DNA from 3 places in the Amycolatopsis sp. NPDC051371 genome. Region 2 is predicted to be linked to each of the others. Evidence: riboswitches for the same ligand, from Rfam matches in the RefSeq annotation. Region 2 holds a riboswitch; each other region holds the start of a gene.
The links. Region 2 has a riboswitch for S-adenosylmethionine ahead of AB0M59_RS39405 (ATP-binding cassette domain-containing protein). Riboswitches for the same ligand answer to the same signal wherever they lie in the genome.

Region 1 (4,052 bases), on a different contig from region 2:
ATCGCCGTCGGCCCGGGGCGGGCGCCGGAGTGGGCGTGGCGGCAGGTCGCCGCGGAGGCGAAGCGGCAGAACGTGCCGCTGGTGGAGCTGAACGCGGGGGAGCGGCTGGCGTGGCCCGGGCTGTCACTCGACGTGCTCGGCCCGCGTTACGTGCCGGAGCGCTCGGCCGGGCAGCAGGACGGCACGACGATCAACAACAGCTCGGTGGTCCTGCGAGCGCGGACCCCGGCCGGCCGGGTGCTCCTGACCGGCGACGTCGAGCTGGCGGCCCAGGCCGACCTGCTGGCCGACGGCGACGACCTGAAGGCGGAGGTGTTGAAAGTCCCGCACCACGGCTCGCGCTATTCGCTGCCGCCGTTCCTCGCGGCCGTGGCGCCGCGGGTGGCGTTGGTCAGCGTGGGCGCGGGCAACACCTACGGGCACCCGAACAAGTCCACAATGGACACCTTGACGGCACTGGGTGCATTGGTGACGCGGACCGACGTGGACGGCGACACCGCGGTGGTCGGTGACCCGGCCGGCCCGGCGGTAGCGCGCCGGGGCGAGCCGCGTGGTCCGCCCCGCCGCTGAACGGAAACCGCCTGCCTTACAACGAGAAAGGAGGCACTCGCCGAGGCGGGCCGAGGAGGCCCGCCCCGGCGGTGGACGTCAGTAACCGAGCGCTTCGTTCACGGCCTTGGCGGACGCGGCCACCGTCGCCTTCGGGCCGATGTGGTTCTCGACGGCGTCGAGGGTCTTGAGGCCGTCGCCGGTGATCAGGAGCACCGTCTCGACGTCCGGGTCCAGCTTGCCCGTCTCGACCAGCTTCTTCGCCGTCGCGACGGTGACCCCGCCCGCGGTCTCGGTGAAGATGCCTTCGGTGCGGGCCAGCAGCCGGATGCCTTCGACGACCTCTTCGTCGGTGACGTCCTCGATCGCGCCGCCGGTGCGGTTGACGATGTCGAGCACGTACGGGCCGTCGGCCGGGTTGCCGATTGCCAGCGACTTGGCGATCGTGTCCGGCTTCACCGGCTGGACGACGTCCTGGCCGGCGCGGAACGCGGCCGACACCGGCGAGCAGCCGGTCGCCTGGGCGCCGAACACCTTGTACGGGCTGGCGTCCACGAGACCGAGCTGGCCCAGCTCGCGGAAACCCTTGTCCACCTTGGTCAGCTGCGAACCGGAGGCGATCGGCACGACGATCTGCGGCGGGATGCGCCACCCGAGCTGCTCGGCGACCTCGAAGGCCAGCGTCTTCGAGCCTTCCGAGTAGTACGGCCGGACGTTCACGTTCACGAACGCCCACTTCGGGTGCTCACCGGCGAGCTCGGTGGCGAGGCGGTTGACGTCGTCGTAGTTGCCGTCGACGGCGATCAGGTCGCCGTCGTAGACCGCGGTGGTGAGGATCTTGGCGCGCTCGAGGGTCTTCGGGATCAGCACGACCGACCGCCAGCCCGCGCGGGCCGCCGCGGCGGCCGTCGCGTTGGCCAGGTTGCCGGTCGACGGACAGGCGAGCACCTCGAACCCGAACTCGCGGGCCGCGGCCAGCGCGACGGCGACGACGCGGTCCTTGAAGGAGTGCGTCGGGTTGCCGGTGTCGTCCTTGACCCACACGCGCTTGAGGCCGAGCTCCTTGGCCAGGCGGTCGGCGCGGATGAGCCGGGTCGCGCCGGGCTCGGTGTTCGGGATCTCTTCGACGTTGGACGGGACCGGGAGGAGCTTCTTGTAGCGCCAGATGTTCTTGGGGCCGGCCTCGATGTCTTCGCGGCGGACGCGGCCGAAGTCGTAGGCGACCTCGAGCGGCGAGAAGTCCTCGGCGGAGACGAACTCGGGGGCGAGCGGCTGCCGGTGGCCCTCTTCCTTCGACACCAGTTCGACAGCGGGACCGAGATCCGGGGTCTTGGTGGTGGAGGACGTTCCGAGGGTGGCGGTCATCGCGAGGTTCCTTTCCTCATCTGCCCCGCCGAAGCGGGCCGGAATTGGCACCGTGGTCGTCAGCTACCCCGCGATCGCGGGATGACGGGCTGTACGCCGGTTGCCGGGGCTTCGTCGGGCCGTTCCCTCTGCCCCTCTGGATGAGCGGTATTCGGTTGTCGGCGCGCGCCAACCGGCGCGCTGCCTCCAGGACACCGTACGACATGGCGCTCACGCCGTGCCATGGTGGCCGCTCGACATCACCGGAGCGGGCGCACGACACCGCAAGTGAGAGGATCCTTCCGTGACCGCGCAAGCCACCGCCCCGGCCCCGCTGATCCTGGTCTTGGGCGAGGAAGAACTGCTGATCGAGCGCGCCGTCCGCGAGACGCTCGCGGCGGCCCGCGCGATCGACGCCACGGCCGAGCTGACCAGGGTCCGGGTGTCGGATCTCACAGCCCCCGAGCTGGCCGAACTCGTCAGCCCGTCGCTGTTCAGCGAAGGCCGCGTGATCGTCCTGGAGTCGGCGCAGGACATCTCGCAGGAGCTGTCCGACGCGGTGGCGTCCTACCTGAAGGACCCGGCGGACGGCGTCGTCCTGGTCGTCGTGCACACCGGCGGCGGCCGCAGCAAGGCGGGCAAGACGCTTCCGGCGGCGCTGAAGAAGGCCGGCGCCGAGGTCACGGAGTGCCCGAAGATGACCAAGCCGGCCGAGCGCGAGCAGTTCGTGCGGCACGAGGTGCGCCGCGCGGGCGGCAAGATCGACCCGGCGGGGGTCGCCGCGCTGATCGATGCCGTGGGTTCTGACCTGCGGGAACTCTCCTCGGCGGCGACGCAGCTGGTGGCGGACGCCGGCGGGTCCGTCGACGCCGAAGCGGTCCGCCGCTACCACCGCGGCCGCGCGGACGTGACCGGGTTCGCGGTCGCGGAGAAGGCCGTGAGCGGCGATCGCTCGGCGGCGCTGGAGTCGCTGCGCTGGGCGATGCAGCTGGGCGTCCCGCACGTCCTGGTCGCGGACGCACTGGCCGACGCGGTCCGCACGATCGCCCGGGTCTCGGGCGCGGGCCGGGGCAACCCGAATCAGCTGGCCGGCGAGCTGGGCATGCCGCCGTGGAAGATCCGCAAGGCCCAGGGCCAGTCCCGCGGCTGGAACCAGGACGGCCTGGCGACGGCGATGCGCGTGGTGGCGAGGCTGAACGCCGAGGTCAAGGGTGTCGCAGCCGACCCGGGTTACGCACTGGAGCGCGCGGTCCTCCAGGTGGCGGCCGCCAAGGGCGACCGCTGAGCGCGCCTGCCCCGGACATGAAGAAGGCCCCGGCCGAAGCCGGGGCCTTCTTGGAGATCAAACAGCCAGAAATCGACCGGCTCAGAGCGCGTTGACGCGCTTCGCCAGCGCCGACTTCTTGTTGGCGGCCTGGTTGGCGTGCAGGACGCCCTTCGAGACGGCCTTGTCCAGCTTCTGGGCGGCGTCGCGCTGCAGCTCGACGGCCTTGGCCTTGTCGCCGGCCTCGGCGGCTTCGCGGACCTTGCGGATCGCGGTCTTCACCGAGGACCGGATCGCCTGGTTGCGCAGACGCGCCTTCTCGTTCGTCGTGATGCGCTTGATCTGCGACTTGATGTTGGCCATAGGGCAACTCCTGTTTCACTCGGTGAGATTCGCCGCCGCGCTGAATTGGCCCCGCTCGAAAGAGCAGGCTTCCTCCATGACGGAATGCCGCACGGGCAGCGAGCGACAACTTTAACAGCCCAGCTCGCGACCCCCGCCGCCGGGACCTGCGCCGGGCCGATCACCAGGAGTACGGTGGGCCGCGGTAGTGCCTAGGGTTCCGTCGCCGGTCCGCGCGCTCCGCACCACACAACCAGGACCGGTGGGCCTGGTCCGAGCGGCACCATCGGCGGGCCCGGACGGCCGGTCGTTCATCTGACGGGGCAAAAGCCTGGAGGACCCGGTTTTCGCGCGCGCGAAAACCCGTAAGGGGTCCCGTGAACACCACTGCTCTGTCCTTCGTCCTCATCGCGGCCGTCGTGCACGCCGCGTGGAACCTGGCCGCCAAGCGGATCTCCTCCGGCGGCACCCAGTTCGTCTGGCTCTACTACACCGCTTCCGCGGTCGTCCTCCTGCCGGTGACGGTCGTGCTGCTGGTCGTCGAGCCGCAACG
Region 2 (4,052 bases):
CCCGTAGGACTTGCTCACCGCTTCCAGGTTGACCAGGTTGGCCATGCGCTCAGCCGATCCTTTCCGAGAAACAGAGGTAATCCGACCATCCACAGTGGAGGGTCAGGCGTGCACCCGCGGCGACGCCGGGCGCGGTGCGTCGTCCCCGCCGACCACGCGGGCGCCGGGGACCGGGCCGTGCGCCACCCGGACCGTGCGGCACACCCCCGCGCCCGACAGCTCCGCGGCGACCTCGACCGCCGACTGCGCACCCTCGCAGAGGAACGCGCACGTCGGGCCGGAGCCGGAGACCGTGCCGGCGAGCGCGCCCGCGTTGACGCCGGCCCGCAGCGTCCGGCGTAGCCCGGGCCGCAGCGAAACCGCCGCCGCCTGGAGGTCGTTGCCCAGCAGCAGCGCCAGCTGACGCGGGTCGCCGGAGGCCAGTGCCTCGACGACCGGGGTGTGCGAGCCGATCCGCGGCGGGTTGCCGTCGGCGCGCAGGCGATCCAGCTCCTTGAACACCTTCGGCGTCGACAGCCCTTCGGAGTCGAAGGCCAGCACCCAGTGGAAGGTGTGCCGCGACAGCACCGGGACGAGTTGCTCGCCCCGCCCGGTGCCCAGCGCGGTGCCGCCGTAGAGCGCGAACGGGACGTCGCTGCCCAGCCCGGCGGCGATTTCGGCCAGCTCGTCGCGCGTGACGTCGAGGTTCCACAGGCTCGCCAGCCCGACCAGCGTCGCCGCCGCGTCGGCGCTGCCGCCCGCCATGCCGCCCGCGGCCGGGATGCCCTTGCGCAGCACCACCCGGACGTTCGGCTCTTCGGTGCGGCCGACGTGCGCGGACAGCGCTTCGACCGCGCGCCAGGCCAGGTTGGTGCCGTCCGCGGGCACCGAGCCCTCGCCCTCGCCGTAGATCTCCAGGCCCGGCTCTTCGGTGACCGCGACGGTCACCTCGTCGGTCAGCGACAGGGCCTGGAACACGGTCACCAGCTCGTGGTAACCGTCTTCGCGCAGGTCGTCGACCGCCAAGTGCAGGTTGATCTTGGCCGGGACCCGGACGGTGACTGGGGGCGGAACTACGGCGAGCACCCGACCAGCCTACGTGCCCGCGAAAACGCCCCGATGCGAAGTGCGCATCGGGGCGTTTTACGGGAGCGAACTCAGGCTGCCGCGACACCCTGCGGGCCGCGCGCGGTGTGCGTCACGTGACCGCCGCGCTCGGCGACCCACGCCAGCGCCGCGTCGGCCCGCTCGCCGCGGACACCGAGGCGGAACCGGCCGACCGGGGTGTCGCCGATCCGGGTCAGGCCGCCGCCGATCGTGGCGAACTCGACGTCGAAGCGGCCCGCCGCCTCGGGCAGCAGCGCGCCGACCGACGCGAAGCCGACCAGCACGACGTCTGCCGAGCGGTCGTAGCGCGCCACCTGCGCGCGGGTCGTCTCGATCGCCGGCAGCAGCGCCTGCGCGGTGCGGCTCGTGGGGTTCGAGACCAGGTCGAGGACGGTGCCGCGCTCGACGACCGTGCCGTCTTCGAGCACCGCGACGTCGTCGCAGACCCGGCGGACCACGCCGGCGTCCGGGGTCGTGACCACGATGGTGGTGCCCAGCTCGGCGCGGGCGCGGTCGAGCACGGTGAGCACCGCGCCGGCCTCCTCCGGGTCGATGCCGGCGGTCGGGTCGTCGGCGAGCAGCACCGCCGGGGCGGCGGCCAGCGCCTTCGCGACCGCGACGCGGCGGAGCTGACCCTCGGTCAGCTCGCCGGGACGCTGAGTCGCGCGCTGGGTCAGGCCGACGAGGTCGAGCAGCGAGCCGACCCGGCTGCGGCGCTGCGGGCCGTCGATGCCGAGCTGCTCGAGCGGGGAGGCGATGTTGCCGGCGATCGTGCGCTCGGCGATCAGCTCCGGCTTCGTCGAGACGACGCCGAGCTGGCGGCGGATCTCCCGCAGGCGACGGCCGTCGAGGGTGCCGGTGTTGAGGCCGTCGAGGCGGACGACGCCGCGGTCGGGCCGCTCCTGCAGCGCGATGCAGCGGGCGAGGACGGACTTGCCGGACCCGGCCGGGCCGACCACGCCGAACAGCGAGCCGGCCTGGACCTCGACGCTCACGTCCCGCAGGGCGACGACCGAGTTTCCGTTGGTGGCAAAGGTTTTGGACAGATTTTCGACGGTGATCACGAAGGCTCCAGAAAACGGGGTGCGCGGAGGACGCGGCACCCGGCCGCAAGCGAAGTCCGTCCTTTATGGACGGTGCGTGAAGAAGAGGTGGACCGGCTCGGACAAGCTCAGTTGGAGCGCCGACATGCGGTCACGGAGCGGCGGCCTTCGTCGACTACGCGACGCTTGGTCAGGAGCAGGGGGCGAGCGACCCTCTTCATCGGAAACGGCCTCCATCGGTCCTGGCGGTAGCACCTGCCCTGTGGAGGGTGGTTGCTGCGACTTCGGCGAGCCAGGTCTCTCAGTCGCTCGGGATGGACACTTCCGAGTAAAGCCGATCCCGAGGAGCGAAAGCAAGCCTGTTGGCCCAGATCACACGAGTGGAGGTGTCCGAATCGCGAGATGGCACGTCAAGAGGCGTATTTTCGCCGGACCGCGTTGACTTCCACAGTGGACGTGCTAACGCGCGGCAGCCAGCCTCGCGAAGTCGTGCACGCCGAGCTGCTCGCCCCGGGTCTTCGGGTCGATCCCGGCGGCCGTGAGCAGCTCTCCGGCCCGCTCGGCCGACCCCGCCCAGCCGGCGAGCGCGGCGCGGAGCGTCTTCCTGCGCTGTGAGAAAGCCGCGTCGACGAGGCCGAAGAGCCGATCGCGGTCGTCCGACGCCGGAACGTCACCGCGTTCGAAGGCGACGAGCGCGGAGTCGACGTTCGGCACCGGCCAGAACACCGAGCGCGGCACGGCGGCGACCTTGCGCGCCGGGCCGTACCAGGCGAGCTTGACGCTGGGCACGCCGTAGATCCGGCTGCCGGGACCGGCCGCCATCCGGTCGGCGACCTCCGTCTGGACCATGACGAGGCCGGCCTTGAGAGACGGAACCTCGGCGAGCAGGTGCAGCACGACCGGGACGGCGATGTTGTAGGGCAGGTTGGCGACGAGCGCGGTCGGCTCGCCCAGTTCGCCGCGGGTGACGCGCAGCGCGTCGGCCCCGACGACGGTCAGCCGTTCCGCGGCTTCGGGGGCCCGTTCGGCGACGGTCTTGGGCAGCCGCTCGGCGAGCTTGGGATCGATCTCGACGGCGACGACCCGCGCGCCGGTGGCGAGCAGGCCGAGGGTGAGCGACCCGAGCCCGGGCCCGACCTCGAGGACGACGTCGTCCGGACCGACGTTCGCCAGCTCGACGATCCGCCGGACGGTGTTGGGATCGTGCACGAAGTTCTGCCCGAGCTTCTTGGTCGGCCGCACGTCCAGCTCGGCCGCCAGCCCGCGGATCTCGGCAGGTCCCAACAGTTCAACCACCGGTGGAGCTTACCGATGGGGCAGCACGCACACGCGAAACGGCCCCCACCTCGGCGAGGTGAGGGCCGTTCGAAAAGCGGGTCAGGCCTTCTTGCCGCAGACCGGCCAGGCGCTGTAGCTGCCGCCACGGCCGGCCTTGACCTTCTCCGCGATCGCGATCTGCTGCTCGCGCGAAGCCTGGTTCGGGAGCGCCGCGTACTCGTCGCCGCCGTAGGCGTCCCACGTGCGCTTGTCGAACTGGAGGCCGCCGTAGTAGCCGTTGCCGGTGTTGATGGCCCAGTTGCCGCCCGACTCGCACTGCGCGATGCGGTCCCAGGCGGAGCCGTCGCCGATGGCCGGCGTCGGGGCCTGCTTGGTGCCGACGTGGACGATCTTCGGCTTCGGCTGGGTGATGACCTGCTCGGAGATGCTCTCGCGGGAGACCTCTTTGCCGTTCTTCTGCGTGACCTTGTAGGTCACCATCTTCTCGCCGGGAGTGCCCGGGTCCTCGACCGAGGTCTTGCCCTTGGCGAGGTCCGGGTCGTCGACGCGCTGCTCGGGCGGGTCGATGCTCTCCTTCTGGACGACCGTCGAGACGCCGGTGCGGCTGATGTGCACCTCGGCGCCGTCGGTCAGCTTGACGTCCAG
Region 3 (4,052 bases), on a different contig from region 2:
CACCACGCCGTCGGCGCGCCCCAGCGGTACACGAAGGAGTTAACTCGACCGCTTCACTATTCTGAGGGCCCACGGCACTCGGAGGGAGGCGGCATGGACCAGCTTCCCGTGCTGCTCGGCGTCGGCGGCGTCGTGCTGCTCGCCTCCGTGCTCGCCGTGCGCGTGTCGATCCGGCTGGGCCTGCCTTCGCTGCTGCTCTACCTCGCGATCGGTGTGCTGCTGGGCGAAGCCGGCTTCGGCATCCGCTTCGACAACCCCGAGCTGACCCAGTCGCTCGGCCTCGCCGCGCTCGTCATGATCCTCGCCGAAGGCGGGCTGACGACGCGCTGGTCGGCGGTGAAACCCGCGCTGCGCACCGGGATCGCACTGTCCACTGTGGCCGTTGTGGTGAGCGTCGCGGTGACCGGCGCCGCCCTGCACTGGCTGCTGGGTCTCGACTGGCGGTTCGCGCTGCTGTGGGGCGCGGTGCTCGCGTCGACCGACGCGGCCGCGGTGTTCTCGGTGCTGCGCTCGGCCGGGATCGGCAAACGGCTCACCGGAGCGCTGGAGCTCGAGTCGGGCATCAACGACGCGCCGGCGTACATCGCCGTCGTCGTGCTGGCCGAAGGCGCCACTGTGGACTGGACGCTGCCGCTGCTGGTCGTCTACGAACTCGCGGCGGGCCTGGCGATCGGGCTCGCCTTCGGCTGGCTCGGCGGGCTCGCGCTGCGCAAGGCCGCGTTGCCGGCGACCGGCCTCTACCCGCTCGCCACGGTCGCGGTGTGCGTCGTGGCCTACTCGTCCGGGCAGCTGCTGCACGCGTCCGGGCTGCTCGCCACCTACGTCGCCGCGCTGGTGCTCGGCAACTCGCGGCTGCCGCACCGCTCCGACACGCTGTCGTTCGCCGAGGGGCTCGGCTGGCTGGCGCAGATCGGGCTGTTCGTGCTGCTCGGCCTGTTCGCCTCGCCGGGCCGGTTGCTCGAGGCGGTGGTGCCGGGCCTGGTCGCGGGCGCCGTCGTGCTGCTGCTGGCCCGGCCGATCTCGGTCGTGCTGGCGATGCTGCCGTTCCGGCTGCCGTGGCGGGAACAGGCATTCCTGTCGTGGGCCGGGCTGCGCGGCGCGGTGCCGATCGTGCTCGCCATGATCCCGCTGTCGCAGGGGGTGCCGGGCGCGCAACGGCTGGTGGACGCGGTGTTCGTGCTGGTCATCGTGCTGACGCTGGTCCAGGGCGCGACGCTCGGGCCGCTCGGGCGGTGGCTCGGGCTGGCGAAGAAGTCCGAGCCGCACGAGATCGAAGTCGACTCTGCGCCACTGGACGAGCTGGGCGCCGAGCTGCTGCAGGTCCGCATCCAGCTCGGGTCGAAGCTGCACGGTGTGTACCTGTCCGAGCTGCGGCTGCCGGTCGGCGCGACGGTCAGCCTGGTTGTGCGTGAAGGCGCCGGCTTCACACCGCAGAAGACCAGCCGGCTCCAGGAGCACGACCAGCTGCTGGTGGTCACGACGAGCGTCGTCCGCGACTCCGTCGAGCGCCGCCTCCGTGCGGTGGACCGCGCCGGCCGCCTGGCCCGCTGGAAGGGCGAGTCGGGCCGTTAACCCGTTCGTGGTCGCGACCGCACCGTGACCGATCGGACGACTCGGGTCGACCCCGGAATCACGCGTGACGCCTCTCCAGTCACGCGTGATGCCCTTCCAATCACACGCGATGCCTCCTCAGTCACGGACGATGCCCTGAGCTGGCCGTTGTCCGGTGCTTGTCCGGTTTCCCCGTCGACCTGGTGATCTTTTCCCGCGAGGGTGAGCGGCCCTCGCGAAAAGATCACGTGATCTTCCCAGTGATCCAATCTTTGGCTTACTGTGCGCTCGATCCGGTTAGTTCGAATGGGTGAGCGTTAGGTCAAAGGAGTACGCACGGTGACAAGACTGGACGTTCGTGGGGCGGTCTTGGCGGCCGCGATGACCGCCGTCCTCGGGCTGGCCGCCGCGCCGGCCGCGATCGCGGAAGTGGCTCCGTTCCCGGCGCTCGCCCTGCCGTTCAAGGCCGGCCAGCAGGTCTACTCGGCCGGCATCCACTCCGACGACGGCAGCACCGGCGTCAAGAACGCCATCGACTTCAGCCCGGCCGACCGCACCGTGCGCGCGCCGCTGGCCGGCACCGTCCACCTGCAGCACTGCGCGGGCGGCGACTGGGTGACCATCGACCACGCCGGCGGCTGGCGGACCGGGTACTACCACATGGAAGGCATCGAGGTCACCGACGGCGAGCACGTCGAGGCCGGGGCCGAGCTCGGCTCGACCGGCAACGCGCTGCCGTGCGGCGGCAGCAGCACCGGCGCCCACGTGCACTTCACGCTCTGGACCCTGCCGGACGCCCCGGCGGCGAACTGGGACGGCAAGTCGTTCGCCGAGGTCTCGACGACCGTGGCGGCGGCCAGCGGCGAAGCCGTCGACGGCAAGACCATCGGCGGCTGGCGCTTCACCGCGGGCGCCGAGCAGTACACCGGCACGGCGACGCACCTCGCCGACAGCGCCGTGACGCAGCTGCCGGGACGCTTCCGCGCGAAACTCTGAGGTCCGTGAAGGCGGAGCCTGTGAGCGGCGTCTCAGAATGTGAGTCGGGGGTTGGCCGCCGGCGGCGTTCTCGGTTACCTTCTGGCTCAGGTCATGAGTGCCAGCGCGAAGCCCCGGCTTGCTGGCCGGCAACCCTCCTACCGCGGTGGGGTGCCCCGGGTGAAGACCGGGCCGGTCGCGGGTGCGACCGGCAAGCGCGGGCCCCTCGCCGGGGTCCCCCGGACCGCCGAGGAGGCACCGATGACTCTCGCCATCGATCGCACCAGGACGACCACCGCTCCGGTTGATTTCCCTGGAACCCTTGTCCCGCAAAGCATTCCGGCCGTCGCCGGAGCGTCCCTGCGGGTTCCGCTCGTCACCGGCGAAACCGTCGGCTACGCCAACCTCGACCACGCCGCGAGCGCCCCCTGTCTCGACGCCGTCCGCGCGAAGGTCGACGAGTTCCTGCCTTGGTACGCGAGCGTCCACCGCGGCGCCGGCTTCGCGTCGCAGGTCTCGACGCGCCTCTACGAGCGCACCCGCGACGTGCTGCGCCGCTTCGTCGACGCCCGCCGCACCGACACCGTCGTCTTCACCCGCAACACCACCGACTCCTTCAACCTGCTCGCCCGCAGCCTGCCCCGGCACACCACGGTAGTCGTCTTCGACACCGAGCACCACGCCGCGCTGCTGCCGTGGCAGGGCCCGAACGTCCGGCGGATCCCGACCCCGCGCACCCGCCTCGCCGCAGTGTCCGCTGTGGACGAAGCCCTCGCGGATTCCCCGCAGGGACCGCGTTTGGTGGTCGTGACCGGAGCGTCCAATGTGACCGGTGAGCTCCTGCCGGTGGCGGAGATCGCCGCCGTGGCGCGCAAGCACGGCGCCCGCATCGCGCTCGACGCCGCCCAGCTCGCCCCGCACCGCCGGATCTCGATCAAGGAGCTGGACGTCGACTACGTCGCCCTGTCCGGCCACAAGCTGTACGCGCCTTTCGGTGCGGGCGCGCTGATCGGCCGCGCCGACTGGCTGCGCGCCGCGCGGCCGTACCTCGCCGGCGGCGGCGCGACCAAGCTCGTCACCGAGGACGCAGTGGTCTGGAACACCGGGCCCGAGCGCCACGAAGCCGGCTCGCCCAACACCGTCGGCGTGTACGCGCTCGGCGTCGCGTGCGAGACGCTCAGCGAGAACTGGGACGCCGTCGTGGCGCACGAGCAGGCTCTGCTCACCCGGCTGCGCAAGGGTCTCGAAGGCATCCCGGGCTGCGCCGAGCTGCGGCTGTTCGACGCGCCGGTCGACCGCGTCGGCACGGTCAGCTTCGTCGTCGACGGCTTCGACCCGGGCTGGGTGGCGGCCGTGCTGTCCGCCGAATACGGCATCGGCGTCCGGGACGGCGCTTTCTGCGCGCACATCGCGGCCCGGCGGCTCATCGGCGTCACCGGCGGCGACGGGCGGCAGGCGATCCGCGTGAGCCTCGGGCTGGGCAGCACGGAGGAGCACGTCGACCGCGTCGTGCTGGCGTTGCGCCG

Region 1: linked by a shared signal. The riboswitch ahead of thrC (threonine synthase) and the one ahead of AB0M59_RS39405 (ATP-binding cassette domain-containing protein) in region 2 are both predicted to bind S-adenosylmethionine.
Region 3: linked by a shared signal. The riboswitch ahead of AB0M59_RS24625 (aminotransferase class V-fold PLP-dependent enzyme) and the one ahead of AB0M59_RS39405 (ATP-binding cassette domain-containing protein) in region 2 are both predicted to bind S-adenosylmethionine.

Annotation. Positions count from the first base shown of each region.
Region 1 covers NZ_JBFBAG010000006.1:92,947-96,998, forward strand. The annotation lists gene AB0M59_RS10145 (ComEC/Rec2 family competence protein) at 1-570, shown strand, start outside; gene thrC (threonine synthase) at 649-1,914, opposite strand; SAM riboswitch class I at 1,928-2,061, opposite strand; gene holA (DNA polymerase III subunit delta) at 2,198-3,178, shown strand; gene rpsT (30S ribosomal protein S20) at 3,260-3,520, opposite strand; gene AB0M59_RS10165 (DMT family transporter) at 3,877-4,052, shown strand, end outside.
Region 2 covers NZ_JBFBAG010000042.1:77,553-81,604, forward strand. The annotation lists gene AB0M59_RS39395 (ABC-F family ATP-binding cassette domain-containing protein) at 1-45, opposite strand, end outside; gene AB0M59_RS39400 (4-(cytidine 5'-diphospho)-2-C-methyl-D-erythritol kinase) at 103-1,065, opposite strand; gene AB0M59_RS39405 (ATP-binding cassette domain-containing protein) at 1,137-2,150, opposite strand; SAM riboswitch class I at 2,344-2,450, opposite strand; gene rsmA (16S rRNA (adenine(1518)-N(6)/adenine(1519)-N(6))-dimethyltransferase RsmA) at 2,589-3,425, opposite strand; gene AB0M59_RS39415 (transglycosylase family protein) at 3,507-4,052, opposite strand, start outside.
Region 3 covers NZ_JBFBAG010000020.1:130,803-134,854, reverse strand. The annotation lists gene AB0M59_RS24635 (potassium/proton antiporter) at 94-1,572, shown strand; gene AB0M59_RS24630 (M23 family metallopeptidase) at 1,891-2,547, shown strand; SAM riboswitch class IV at 2,637-2,750, shown strand; gene AB0M59_RS24625 (aminotransferase class V-fold PLP-dependent enzyme) at 2,788-4,052, shown strand, end outside.